One region of the Nocardia sp. CA-136227 genome, then DNA from elsewhere that is predicted to be linked to it. Evidence: riboswitches for the same ligand, from Rfam matches in the RefSeq annotation. Region 1 holds a riboswitch; each other region holds the start of a gene.

Region 1 (4,387 bases):
ACCTGCCGGAGATCGATCCGCGCGATTTCACCGTGCGCACCGCCGCCGCCATCCTCGGCGACCGCGATCCGTGGGCCGAGGCCATGCCCGAACCGCAAACGCTCCCGGCGGATCTCATCGCCGAGGGCCACACCATCCCGGTGGCGCGGGTGCAGGCCATGCACGAAGGCAAACGCCGCGCCCGCGCCCGCCGCGCGGACTGATCGAGTCCTATGATGATGGGGGCGGACATGACTGTCCTCCTTTCGAAAACTGTTTCAGCTCAACGAGAAACGCTGTTCGGCCCGGCGCTGCAGTCGCCGCCACACCAGCCGGTTGATGGTCACGGTGACGACGCTCATCACCACGGTGCCCAGCAGCACCTTCGGAAACAGGTCCGTCGCGGTGGCATTGGTGATGTACGCGCCCAGCCCGTACGCCTCCAGATGGGTGCCGCCCGCCTCGACCACCTCGCCGACCAGCGTGGCGTTCCAGGCCCCGCCGAACGCGGTGATCGCGCCGACCACATAGCCGGGGGCGATCGCGGGCAGGATCAACGACTTCCACCGCAGCCACCCGTGCACGCCGAGATCGTCCATGGCCTCACGCAGATCGGTCGGGATCTGCCCGGCCGCGGCGATCACGTTGAACAGCACGTACCACTGCGCGCCCAGCGCCATCAGCACGATGCCGCCGATATTCAGCGAGACGCCGGTCCAGGTGAGCGCCGCGATCACGAAGATGAACAGGAACTGTGCTGGGAAACTGGCCAGCACCTGCACCACCGGCTGCGCGAACCGGCACACGCGCGGGTTCAGCCCGATCCACACCCCGACCGGCACCCACACCACGGTGGATACCACTAGCAGCACGATCACCCGGCTCAGACTCGCCAGGCCCATGAGCGTGGCGGGCCCGAATTCGGCCAGCCCGACGGTCCTTTCGAAGTAGGCGGCCAGGGTCCAGGTGCCCCAGGCCAGCGCCGCCAGCAGCAGCGCGAAGAAGACCACGTCCCCGGCCCGGCTGCCGGGACGGTCGTCGTAGGCGGACCGGGTGCTGCGCCCGAAGACTCGCATGACGCGATCGATCCCCTCGCCGACCGGTCGGCTCACGCGAGCCAGCCGCCCGGGCACGGTGCTGCGCCGCAGCAGGTCCAGCACGAGACTGCGTGGTACTTCGGCGCTTTCGGTGTGCTCCACCCGGAACCGCTCCGACCACGCCGTGAGCGGCCGCCAGAACAGCACGTTCACGACGACGATGGTGGCCACCATGACCAGCGCGCCCAGCAGCAGTCGCGACATCTGCCCCTGCGAGGTGGCCGCCGCGATGAAGCTGCCCATGCCCGGCAGCGCCTCTTCCCGCCCGGACACGGTGATGACCTCGGACGCGGCGAGCATGAACCACGCGCCGCCGAAGCTCATCATCCCGTTCCAGATCAACGGCACCATGGCGGCCGGCACCTCCAGCTGCCACAACCGCTGCCAGCGGGTGAGCCGCAGCATGCGGGCTGCGTCGTCGAGCTCCCGCGGCAGGGTGCGCACGGCCTGGTAGTAGGCGAAGGTCATGTTCCAGGCCATCGCGGTGAAGATGGCGAACACGCACACCGCCTCCGCGCCCAGGAAGGAGCCGCGGAACAGCGCCACGAACGCGGTCACCGTGATGGAGACCAGCGCCAGCACCGGCACCGATTGCAGTACGTCCACCATCGGGACCAGCACCTTCTCCGCCCGCCGCGAATGCGCTGCCCACTGGCCGACGACCATCGTGAACAGGATCGAGGCCGCCAGCCCCAGGAACATCCGCAGCGTGGTGCGCGCCGCGTAGTACGGCAGTTCCCGGGGATCGGTCGACACCGCTTCCGGTCCGGAGCCCGGCGTCCACGGCACCGACATATCGCGGAACAGCCGCAGCGCCACGGCGATCAGGAACACGGCCATGCCGAGTACCAGAAAGTCGACGGCGCGCAGCCGATTTCGCGGACGCGGCATCGGCTGCCCTGTTTCGGGACGGTTGGGAATGGTGATCTGGAGCGTCATTGGATGAATCCGCATCTAATCGAAAAAGGGCGCGCGGAAATAGGCGCACGCCGAATCACGCGAAAGGGTGATGGTGGCGTCGCCGAATATCGGGGAATTACGAGTGCGCGACAGGAGGTCCGGGGTCGTCATCAGCTGTCATCCGACCGGCACCTCCTCATACAGCTCATACGCGGATTCATCAGCGCACACGAGGGAGATCGACCCGGGGAATCCGGGGAGGACGCACACCCCTCTCGTCAGAGCTTCGGCACTGCACGACGTGTTCCGAATCGGAAAGCCACTTTGGATTACCCCTTAATCCGGGGAAATCTGTCCTAACCTTGGGCGTCTCTCGACGTCGTGAGATCAGTGGCCTGTGTTCGTGCAGGAGCCTCGCCTATCGAGGTGCGTTATCGAACGTAGTAAGGCCCCGATGAATTGTCAAAGTGTGTCCGCGCACGATCGGGCCGATTCGCCTAGTCTGGTCCGCGTGACGAGAGCGATGCGCGCGGCGGTGGGGATCGCCTTGATCGGGCTCGCGGTCGCGGGGTGCGGGAACTCCTCGGACCAGCGGGCCGCGGCGACCCCGACGGCCGCGCCCAAGGCGGCCGCACCGTCTCCCGACACCATCGGCCTGTGCGGCGGCGTGTCCGACGCCGAGGTGGTCGATGCCACGGGATCGGCCGGTGTGCAACGGATTTCGGCCAATCCGATCGGCTGCGCCTGGCAGCCCGCCACGGGCGGCGACTACGCCGTCACCTTCCACTGGTTCCGGGGCAGCTCGCTGCAGGACCGCCGCGACCAGGTCACCACCGGCAGTCCCGCCACCGTCCGGATCGCCGGGCAGCCGGGCATCGAATGGCGGGGCGCGCAATCCTGCGAGGTCGCAGTGGCATTCGGCGACACCGACTTCATCGACTGGTCCGAACGGTCGAGCGCACGCGCCTGCCAGGGCATCGAGCAGCTGGCCGCGGCCACCCTGACGCAGGCGGGACAGGGCTGATGGCGCGCCCGGGGGTGCGAATCACGGTGGCGGCCTTGCTGATCGCCGCCCTGTCCGGGTGTTCGCACAGCGATCGGCAGGCCGACGCCCGCCCGGCGGCCGATCCGAACCTGCTGGCGGGCTGTGGCCCACTGGAGGATCAGAAGCTGGCCGCCGCCATCGGCGTCACCGGGATGCGGCGGCAGAGCGAGCCCACGGTGTGCGACTGGACCGCCACGAATCCCGGTGGCGGCGCGGTCGACATCACCTATGCCTGGCTGCGGGACGACACGCTCGCGCGGGAGGTGCGGATCGCCGACCGGTTCGGATACCGCGTGGAGCGGCTCGTGGTGCGGAACTTCGGCGGCATGTACTGGCGGGATCCGGCGGACCCGGGTGGTTGCGCGGTGACGGTGGCCGACACCGGTACCGTCACCTGGTGGGTGCGAAACCGCGATCACACCGCGCGGCCCGATCCGTGCGCGGCGGCCATGAATCTGATGAACGCGACGCTCTCGGTCGACGGCATCTGACGCGCGCGGGAACCGGCCTCAGTGCTCGAGGAACGTGGCGACGATGTTCCAGAACATGTTCGGGTCCACGGTGTGGAAATCCCAGCTCTCGGTGAGGCTGTGGGTGGTGCTCACGATGGACTTGATATCGAAGTCGTGCCGGGTGGCGGTGCCCTTGGCCTCTACGGCGGTGACGACGTAGGCGGTGGCGGTTTCTGCGGTGTGGGGCACGAGGAAGCTCCAATCGAGTACCGGTCCGGGGGAACGCGTGACAGTGTCCTGGCGTTTCCGACCAGTCTGATTTCCGTCCGCCCCGCGCGGGAGTTCCGAAAGCGCCAAACCGGTCCGGGACACGCCAACCTTGCTGTGAGGTAGCCGGAATACCGTACGGTAGGTGCGATTTCGGCTCCTCAACACGGGTCTTCGGGTCCCGGATCGGCCCGGTCCCGCCACCGTTGCACCGCCCGCCGCAGGCTCGCCGGATCCGCGTATCCCAGGAGTTCCGCCTGCTGGGCGCGTGGAAGGTGTTCGGCGCGTTGCAATCTGCGGCGACGCGCGTGATCCACCTCACGCCGCCAAGTGGTTCCGGCCTCGGCGAGCCGGCGTTGGAGTGATCTCGGCGATGTCAGCAGCCGCCGCGCAACCACTTCCAGGGTCGCCGCGCCATTGGCGAGAGCCAGATCGATGGCGTCGCCGAGCTGCTCGAGCCAGGTCACCCCGACCTCCGGGGTGGCGGGCAGGGTGGCCGCGTAGGTCAGCAGCACCGCCGTCAGTTCCGGATCGGCCGACTTCATCGGCAGCGCCAGATCCGCGGCCCGCAGCGTCAGCGCATCCGCCGGGGCGTCGAAATCGATTGCGCGGGTACCGAACAGCTCGGTGAAGGTGGCGAGATCGGC
Region 2 (4,387 bases), 2.9 Mb from region 1:
AGGCGTCGCCAGAGCAGGCGGTTGATGGCCACCGTGACCACGCTCATCACCACGGTGCCGAGCAGCACCTTCGCGAAGACGTCGTCGGTGGTGGCATTGGTGATGTACGCGCCCAGGCCGTATGCCTCCATGTGCGTGTTCCCGGCCTCCACGACCTCGCCGACCAGCGTGGCGTTCCACGCGCCGCCGAACGCGGTGATCGCACCGACCAAGTATCCGGGCGCGATCGCGGGCAGTATCAACGACTTCCAGCGCTGCACACCGTGCACTCCGAGATCGTCCATGGCCTCACGCAGGTCCGTCGGGATCTGCCCGGCCGCGGCGATCACGTTGAAGAGCACGTACCACTGCGCGCCCAGCGCCATCAGGGCGATGCCGCCGATATTCAGTGAGATGCCGGTGTAGGTGAGCGCCGCGATGACGAAGATGAACAAGAACTGGGCCGGGAAACTGGCCAGCACCTGCACCACCGGCTGAGCGAACCGGCAAATCCGCGGATTCATCCCGATCCACACGCCGACCGGAACCCACACGATGGTGGAGACCACCAGCAGCACTGTCACGCGGCCGAGACTGGCCAGCCCCATCAGCGAGGTCGGCCCGAATTCGGCCAGGCCCACTGTTCTTTCGAAGTAGGAGGCGAGTGCCCAGGTGCCCCAGGCGAGCGCGGCGAAGAGCAGTCCGAAGAAGAACACATCACCGATGCGGCTGCCCGCGCGGTCGTCGTAGGCGGAGCGGGTGCTGCGCCCGAAGACGCGCATGAGGCGATCGACTCGCTCGCCGACCGGCCGTAGCACCCGAGCCAGCCGGCCCGGGACCGTGCTACGCCGCAGCAGGTCGAGCACCAGACTCCGTGGGGCCTGCGCACTTTCGGTGTGCTCCACCCGGAATCGCTCCGACCACGCCGTGAGTGGCCGCCAGAACGCCACGTTCACCAAGACGATGGTGAGCACCATGACCAGCGCACCCACTATGAGGTTGCCGACCTGGGCCTCGGAGGTGGCCGCCGCGATGAAGCTACCCATGCCGGGCAGCGCCTCGTCCCGGCCGGATACCGTGATGACCTCCGAGGCCGCGAGCATGAACCACGCGCCGCCGAAGCTCATCATGCCGTTCCAGATCATCGGCACCATGGCCGTCGGCACCTCCAGCTGCCACAGCCGCTGCCAGCGGGTGAGCCGCATCATGCGGGCCGCGTCATCCAGCTCCCGGGGCATATTGCGCAACGCCTGGTAATAGGCGAAGGTCATGTTCCAGGCCTGCGCGGTGAAGATGGCGAAGATACACGCCGCCTCCGCGCCCAGATACGAGCCGTCGAACAGGCCCACGAACGCGGTGACCGTGATCGAGACCAGCGCCAGCACCGGTACCGACTGCAGCACGTCGAGCGCCGGGATGAACACCTTCTCGGCCCGCCGCGAGCGCGCCGCCCACTGGCCCACGATCAGTGTGAAGAGGATGGACGCCACCAGGCCGATGAACATGCGCAGCGTGGTGCGGGCCGCGTAATAGGGCAGGTTCGCGGGATCCGTTGATGCGGTCTCGGTTCCGGTATCCGGCGTCCAGGGCACCGACATGTCCCGAAACAGCCGCAGCACCAGCAGGATCAGCAGCACGCCCGCGCCGATGATCAGGTAGTCCACCGCTCGGAGCCGGCCGCGTGCCCGCGGTATCTCGGGAGTCGTCTTGGGGCGGTCCGGAATTGCCAATTCAAGAGTCATAGCTGTTCACCTCGCTCCGAGGGGCTTCGTCGCAACTCAGTTGGTCGATTCGGCGGCGACCGCGGGCGGTGCGGTCATGACGTTGAAGGCGTGCACGGCCGAGGCCAGCACCGCCGGTACGCCGACGAGCAGGTTGAAAACCACGACGCCGATCCCGGCCCCGGCCACCGCGCCCTCCAGACAGCCGGTGATGGCGCCGGGAATCGCCAACGTGCCCAACGTCAATGCGCCGACCGCGAGACCCTGGCCCGCGCCCAGCAGGACGCAGCCCAGCGGCGCGCCGATGACGGCACCCAGCAGCGTGCCCACCGCCAGGGCCACGGTGAGCTCGTTGTTGACGTTCTGGAAGACGGTATTCATCCGATCCTCGAAGCTGTCGGGATCGGCAATCTGCTGTGCCGCAGGGTCTTCGGCTTGTGCCTCCGCGACGGCGTGCAGCTCCGCGGCGATTCGTCGTTCCTCGGCGCTGACCGGTCGGGCCCGATCCGGGTTCGGGGTGAGGGTGGCGCTGTCGCCGTCGATGCGGGCGTCGATCGGGTACGTCGTGTCCTGCTTGGTGATGGTCAGCGGGATCGCCCCCACCACCACGCCCTGCGGATCGAGGATCTGCAGCTGGTCGGTGGTGGTTCGGAACGTGCCGAGGTCGGTGTGCAGCACCACCGATCGGTCCACGATCCGGGCGTCGCCGGATACGGCCTGAACGTTCACAGCGTCGGCGAGCCGGACGTCCGGTCCGGGTGCCGTGGCCGAAGCGGCGGCCGGGGCGACCAGTCCGGCGGCGGTCAGCGCCGCGGTGGCGAATGCAAGCAAGCGAATTCTCATCGGGATGTTTCCCCTCGGGATACCGCTGCCCGCATCGGTTTCCGGGCAGCATCGAATACCGTCGAGCACGGTGGTGCCGACGGGTCGGATATGCGAATCTCCGAATTCATTCGTGAAATGTGCACGCGAATAATCCGGTGCCGCGTAGGCGGCATCGTGATATCGGAGAATTATGTGCGTCGAGATATCGACGCGGTGTTGGTGTGCTGGCTAGCGGCCCGGACCGAGGTGGAGGGGCCGGCCCGGAGATCCCGGGTCATCATCGGGTGCCATCTTGCTACCCGACCTCCTCACTGGTAGAACGCGATTCGTCAACGCACGCGGGGAGGTCGCCCGGAACTCTCGGGGCGGACGCACACCCCTCTCGTCAGAGTTTTGGCACTGCACGACGTGTTCCGAATCGGAAAGCCACTTTGGATTACCCCTTGATCCGGAGAAATCTGTCCTAACCTTGGGCGTCTCTCGACGTCGTCAGATCAGTGGCCTATGTTCGTGCAGGAGCCTCGCCTATCGAGGTGCAACAGGGAACCTAGTTAAAGACTCGCTAAAAGTCAAAGCCGCTATTCGCATATCGGCGAGCCCTGTGTCACATCGGCGCGCCGGACCGTCGATCGGACATTTCAGATGTGTCGGCGACGCTGGTCGGCGTGGTGAGATCCCTGTTCGAGCGGGAGGACCGCGTCCATGGCCGCGCCATCCATGGCCGCACCACCTCCGACTGGATCGACACCGCGGTCGACACCGGCGGCCAAGCCGGCGCGGCTGACCACCAAACAACCCGTCCTGACCGTGCCGATCCGGCGCGGGCTGAACGTACGTACCGCGCAGACCGAACCGGCCAGTGCGCCCAGCAGCCGGAACCTGGTGCGGTACAGAACGTCCTCAACTGCCGAATGCCGAGTGGCGTATACCCGTGAGGCGGTATATTGCGAAGCGCAACTGTTTCACATCAAGTATCGGGGAATACTCATGCGTCGTACCCTTGCCCTCGTCGTGCTCACCGCCGCGGTCCTCACCGCCGGAACGGGTTTGGCCGCAGCCGAATCGCCGTCGACCGGTTCGGCCTCGGGTTCGGCCGGGACTGTCGCCACTGTTCTCTGCGCGGTGGTCAAGATCTCGGCCTGCTCGATCTCGGTTCCTGAAAACAACCTGCCGGTCTCGACGCCCGAGAACACAGTGCGGTAAATGACGCCAGCGGAAGGATCGCCGATTGCTCAGTCCGGCGGTGGTGGGGTGGGCACCGGATCGAGCGGCCGACTGATGCACTGAAATCCGCATTCCCCGCTGATCGAACCGGCCAACGCGGGGCGTTGGCGACTGGAATCTGTTGCGGCGCAGAACTTCCGCCCATGCCGATGGTGGACGGTTAGAGCCGTTGTCAGCTGCCTAGCGGGCGGCGAGACCGGCTGCGACCCGAACGGCCTGCCTTCGTTGTGCCGCCTGCGACATCGGGCGAGCGCCATTGGTGAGGCTATTGGCCGGCGCTGGGCGTATCTGAATTGCCGCCGATCCTGCTTGTACCCGCGATGTCCTCCGAACAGGTTGGGGCTCCGCGACTTCGGAGTCACCATGATTTCTCCACACTTTGTCACCGGATCGCGCACAACTGGCCGATATAGTGGCCGCGTGTCTGCTCGTGGTACATCGTGGAATCGCTTGAACCGTCTCGCGTACCTATTGCAGGTCATTGCTGTCGGCGCCCTGGCTGTAGCGTGGCTGGCGATCGGGCTCGGACTGTTCTCGAGGTCGGGAGTAGATCTCGAAGCGGGTGACCGATTCGCCGCCAACCCCACGGTCTATTGGCCGTACCTGTTTGTGATCAGCCCGCTGCTGTTCGTCACTGG
Region 3 (4,387 bases), 2.1 Mb from region 1:
GGATTTCGACGCGGTCCTGCCAGGCTTCGGCGATCTCCCGAAGCTCCGGGCGCTCAGCGAGGATCAGCAGAATCGGCCGGGCGGTGCGCATGAGCACGGCGACGCTGCTCTCGCCCTGCTCGGTGTGCAGCACGAGATCGGGCGCGAAAGCGCCGATCAGGGCGTGCCGGTCGGATCCGGACTGGGGGTACCGGGTGCAGTTGCCCGCGATCAGGTCACCCACCCGCCGCAACGCCGGCTCGTCGGTGGTCAGTTCCTGGAACAACTGCCGCAGGCCTTCGGACGCGGCATCCTGCCCACGCCGCAACGCCACCTGCGCCCGAGCCTGCATGCGGGTGCGCGCACCGGCCGCGTGCCGCTCCTCGTGGTAGGTGTCCAGCAGACCTTCCGGCGCCCAGCCATTGATCTCGGCGCCCAGCTTCCACGCCAGGTTCACCGTGTCGAGCATGCCCGCATTGAGCGCGACACCGGTGGATGGGAACAGATGCGCGGCGTCACCGGCTACCATGATCCGCCCGGCCCGGTACTGTTCGGCCTGCCGATCCTTGAAGGTGAAGCGCGACAACCGCTTCGCGTCCCTCATCGGAATCTCCGCACCCAGCACCCGGCGAATGCTGTCCTGCAGTTCGTCCAGGGTCATCGGTACATCGTCGTCGTATTCCGCGGTCTCGTCCTCGGTGGTCGACAGGTGCAGCGCTCCGTCCGGCGTGCTCGCGAAGGCCAGCTGACCGTTCTCGGTCCGGGTGAATCCCGCTGCGACCCGCCCGAATCCGGGCACCTCGAGGTCGCCGTTCTCGTACACGGTCACGCCGTCGCCCACCGACACCTGAGCCAGCCGCACGACCTCCGGATAAGTGGTGCCGGAGAAAACGATTCCCGCCATCTCGCGAATACGGCTGCGCCCACCATCGCAAGCGACCAGATACCGCGCCGTCACCGTGTACGCCCCGTCCGGCCCGGTCACCTCCGCGGTCACCGTCTCATCGTCCTGCCGCACCACGTCCACCCGATGCCCACGCCGGATCTCCGCCCGCAATTCGCCGGCGCGTTCAGCGAGCAGTCGTTCGATCTCCATCTGTGCCATCGGCAGCACCTTCATCGGCGCTTCCGCCATCCGCGTGAAGTCCATGTGCATCCCGCCGAACGGCAACCGCAACGGCGGATACGGATCGGCGCTGGCGGCCTCGAACCGATCCAGCAATCCGCGATACCGCAGCAAATCCAGAATCCGGCCACCGATCCCACTGGCCTTCGGCACATCCCAGAGTTGCGGATGCCGCTCCAGCACCAGCGGCCGTACTCCGGCCAGGCGCAGTTCACCGGCCAGCATCAGCCCGGTCGGGCCGGCGCCGACGATGATCACATCGGTGTCCATGACTCGCAATCCACACTCCTGTTTTCCGCGGTTGATCGACTACGAGCAGCGATTCTGCGGCATGCCCCCGGCCTTGCGGCAAGCCCCCGGGTGCGCTATATGTTGGAAGGGGAAAGAGAACCTCCGGTTTCTGGTTTGGCCCGATGGGTGCCGAACCTCCTGTACGACAAGATGAATCCCGCGTCGGGACACTGTCGAATTCGATTGAGCTCACTGCTCGGCTTCCACCGGCCGCGGCACCGTGCGCCAGCCGACGCTGGTCACCGACGGCTCCAGACTCAGACGGCTCACCGCGGACTCCATCTGGCGATCGTCGCGACGATCGCCGGTGAGCTCGGCCCGCACCTGCACCCGCCCCGGGGACGTGTCATGACTGGAGATGGACACCAGCCGGAAGTCGGTGCGCGTCAACGACTGCACCAGCAACGCCCGCACCTGTGCCTCGTGCGCGTCGTCGGTGTCGGCGTGGAAGGCGTACAGAGCGTCCTGCGCGTCGGTGCCGTCGGCGAGCGGACGATCCACCGACCGGGCGACCGTGCGCAGCGCGGTATTGACCACCACCACCGCGACCGTGCCCGCCGCGGCCGTCGAGTACATGCCCGCACCCGCCAGCGCGCCGACCGCGGCCGAACACCACAGCGTGGCAGCGGTATTGAGGCCGCGGATATTGAACCCGTCGCGCAGGATCACGCCCGCGCCCAGGAAGCCGATACCCGAAACAATCTGCGCCGCAACGCGAGTCGGGTCGGCGGTGGCGCCGTTGAAGCCGTGCGCGGACAGCAGCACGAACAGGGTCGCACCGGCGGCGACCAGTGCGTTGGTGCGCAGCCCGGCCATGCGAGCCCGGAACTGGCGCTCGAATCCGATGATCGCGCCCAACCCGACACCGGTGGCCAGGCGGAGCAGCATTTCCCAGGTGGTCATCTCGATCTCCCAGCGGATGACGGCGCACTCGAAGTCGGACGCTACCGGGTGTGCGGCAGCGGCCGGAGGATTAATGGAGTGTCGCCTGGTGAACGATTGGCTAACGGAACTCGGTCCGGTCCATCGGGCACGACCACCACCTCCTCGACACACAGGCGCAGCGCGACCACCAGGTCGCGTACATGCCGGGGGAGTGGGACCGGCGGGGAATCGCCGGCACGGGTACCACCCCTCGTAAGACCTTCAGCACTCCACGGCGTAACCCGCCACCAGGGCGGGAGCCGGTCGGGGCATCCCCTTAGCTCGGGGAAGCCTGTCCTGATCCGGGGCGTCTCTCGACGTTCGGGATCGCCGGCCTGTATCCGTGAAGGAGCCTCAGCTAACGACGGCACCTTGCGTCAGCGAGTAAACACCTCCGCGCCGCGCCTCGCAACCCGATGTGACCGCGGTCGCCCGCATCCACGCCGCAACCGGGCCGGTGGGAGAGTCAGCGATACATGCCGCGATAGGCGTCGATGGTCGCCACCAGATGGTCCACGATCTGATCGCGCGTGGCGCGCAGCGTGCCATTGAGCCACGCCGAGAACATGCCCGCATTACCGCTGGCCATGGTGACCGCGGCCAGCCGCCGCCGCACCGGATCGTCGATGTGGGCGAACAGGTGATCCTGGATCAGGCGGGTGAACGCGGGCATCACCGCGATCGTGGTCTGCCCCAGCCCCGTCGACGAATACGGCTCCACCAGGAACAGCCGTGACTTGCGCGGATCCTGCAGCACCTTGTCCACCAGCGCTTCCGACAGCGCGCGATCCCGATCGCGATCATCGGCGACCGCGAACGCCGTCATCGGATCCAGGAACTCGTCGGCGATCTGGCGATACAGCACGTCGAGCAGTTCGTCGCGGCTGGCGAAGGATTCGTAGAAGTAGCGGTCGGTCAGCGTGGCGCGCCGGCACACCGCGCGCATGGTGACCGCGCCCGCCCCGGATTCGCCGATCAGGTCCAGTGCGGCCTCGAGCAGCGCGGTGCGGCGCGCCTCACGGCGTTCGGTGAGGGTCGTTCCGCCCCAGATGCGGGGCTCCTCGGCGGGAGGCTGCTCGGTCTGCACCGGGTCAAGAGTAATGCCCGGGCCCGGGTGTGAGCGCACACCCGGCCCCGGACCGGCTCACTTGGTGACCACGCACGCGCTGCCGAGGTTGATGCCGGTGCCGACCGTGACCACCGCCCACTGCGAGCCGTTGTAGGTCCAGGCCTGCACGTAATGGGTGCCCGTGGAGGTCGGCGTCCAGCTCGAGGTGGCGGTGCCGCCGCTACCCAGGCTGAACTGCTGCGGACTGAACGTCGCCGAGGCGCTGTCGTAGAGCCACACGTACTCGTTGGGGCTGCCGTTGACGGTGACCGTGTAGGCGCAGTTGGTGCCGTAGCCGCCGCCGATGCTGGTACCGGTCGCGATGGTCACGCTGCTGACGTAGGCCGACGCGTCGGGCGCGGCGAGCACGAGCGCCGCGGCCGCGGCGCTACAGGTGGCGAACACGGACACGGCCGAGGTGCGTGAGCGGATCATTGTCGATCATCTCCCCAGATGAACGGGATGAATGAGAAAACTGCGACGCCATTGGCGCATAGAGGCAAGTGTCCGGGTTCAGCACCCCCGACATGCGCGTATCGGGACTACTCGGTGCGAACCGGTAACCCCGCCAACGCAATTCGCGATCTCCGGCAATCAGTCGGCTGTCCAGGATCGAGGCCGAAAGGCGGGGGTTCCCCTAACAATCCCCTAATTCGCTTGCTCGCAGCGCAATTCAGCTACTACATCGCTAACGTTCCGATTGTCCGAATCGCCCGGGTGACGAAGCGCAGACACCCACCGGCGATCGGACACCGCGCGAGTCCTCTTCCCCGAGACTCGCCTCCCGCGTCCCCGCCGCGCAGCGGGCGCCGCGAACCCCGGCGTCGCCGGGCCGACCCCGATCCCGGCCCGGCGACGCCGTCTCATAAGCGCCGATTCCGCCACAAGGACGACGCGAATGCCGAGACGCTGCAATGATCGACCCAGTTCGGATTCAGTCGGGTAGGCATTGCGAATCA

The links. A riboswitch is a leader RNA that binds a small molecule or an ion and turns the genes downstream of it on or off. The one in region 1 is predicted to bind magnesium.
Region 2: another riboswitch for magnesium. It lies ahead of ACQP06_RS13625 (hypothetical protein); the one in region 1 lies ahead of ACQP06_RS27175 (ABC transporter permease).
Region 3: another riboswitch for magnesium. It lies ahead of ACQP06_RS17265 (MgtC/SapB family protein); the one in region 1 lies ahead of ACQP06_RS27175 (ABC transporter permease).

Annotation. Positions count from the first base shown of each region.
Region 1 is NZ_CP192081.1:5,870,824-5,875,210, reverse strand. It holds gene ACQP06_RS27180 (DNA polymerase domain-containing protein) at 1-203, shown strand, start outside; gene ACQP06_RS27175 (ABC transporter permease) at 258-2,015, opposite strand; M-box (ykoK) riboswitch at 2,240-2,409, opposite strand; gene ACQP06_RS27170 (DUF3558 family protein) at 2,488-3,000, shown strand; gene ACQP06_RS27165 (DUF3558 family protein) at 3,000-3,512, shown strand; gene ACQP06_RS27160 (hypothetical protein) at 3,531-3,722, opposite strand; gene ACQP06_RS27155 (AraC family transcriptional regulator ligand-binding domain-containing protein) at 3,902-4,387, opposite strand, start outside.
Region 2 is NZ_CP192081.1:2,985,562-2,989,948, forward strand. It holds gene ACQP06_RS13620 (ABC transporter permease) at 1-1,721, opposite strand, end outside; gene ACQP06_RS13625 (hypothetical protein) at 1,758-2,531, opposite strand; M-box (ykoK) riboswitch at 2,896-3,065, opposite strand; gene ACQP06_RS13630 (hypothetical protein) at 3,228-3,728, shown strand; gene ACQP06_RS13635 (hypothetical protein) at 4,170-4,387, shown strand, end outside.
Region 3 is NZ_CP192081.1:3,765,979-3,770,365, forward strand. It holds gene ACQP06_RS17260 (FAD-dependent monooxygenase) at 1-1,375, opposite strand, end outside; gene ACQP06_RS17265 (MgtC/SapB family protein) at 1,586-2,299, opposite strand; M-box (ykoK) riboswitch at 2,520-2,693, opposite strand; gene ACQP06_RS17270 (TetR/AcrR family transcriptional regulator) at 2,787-3,407, opposite strand; gene ACQP06_RS17275 (hypothetical protein) at 3,465-3,863, opposite strand.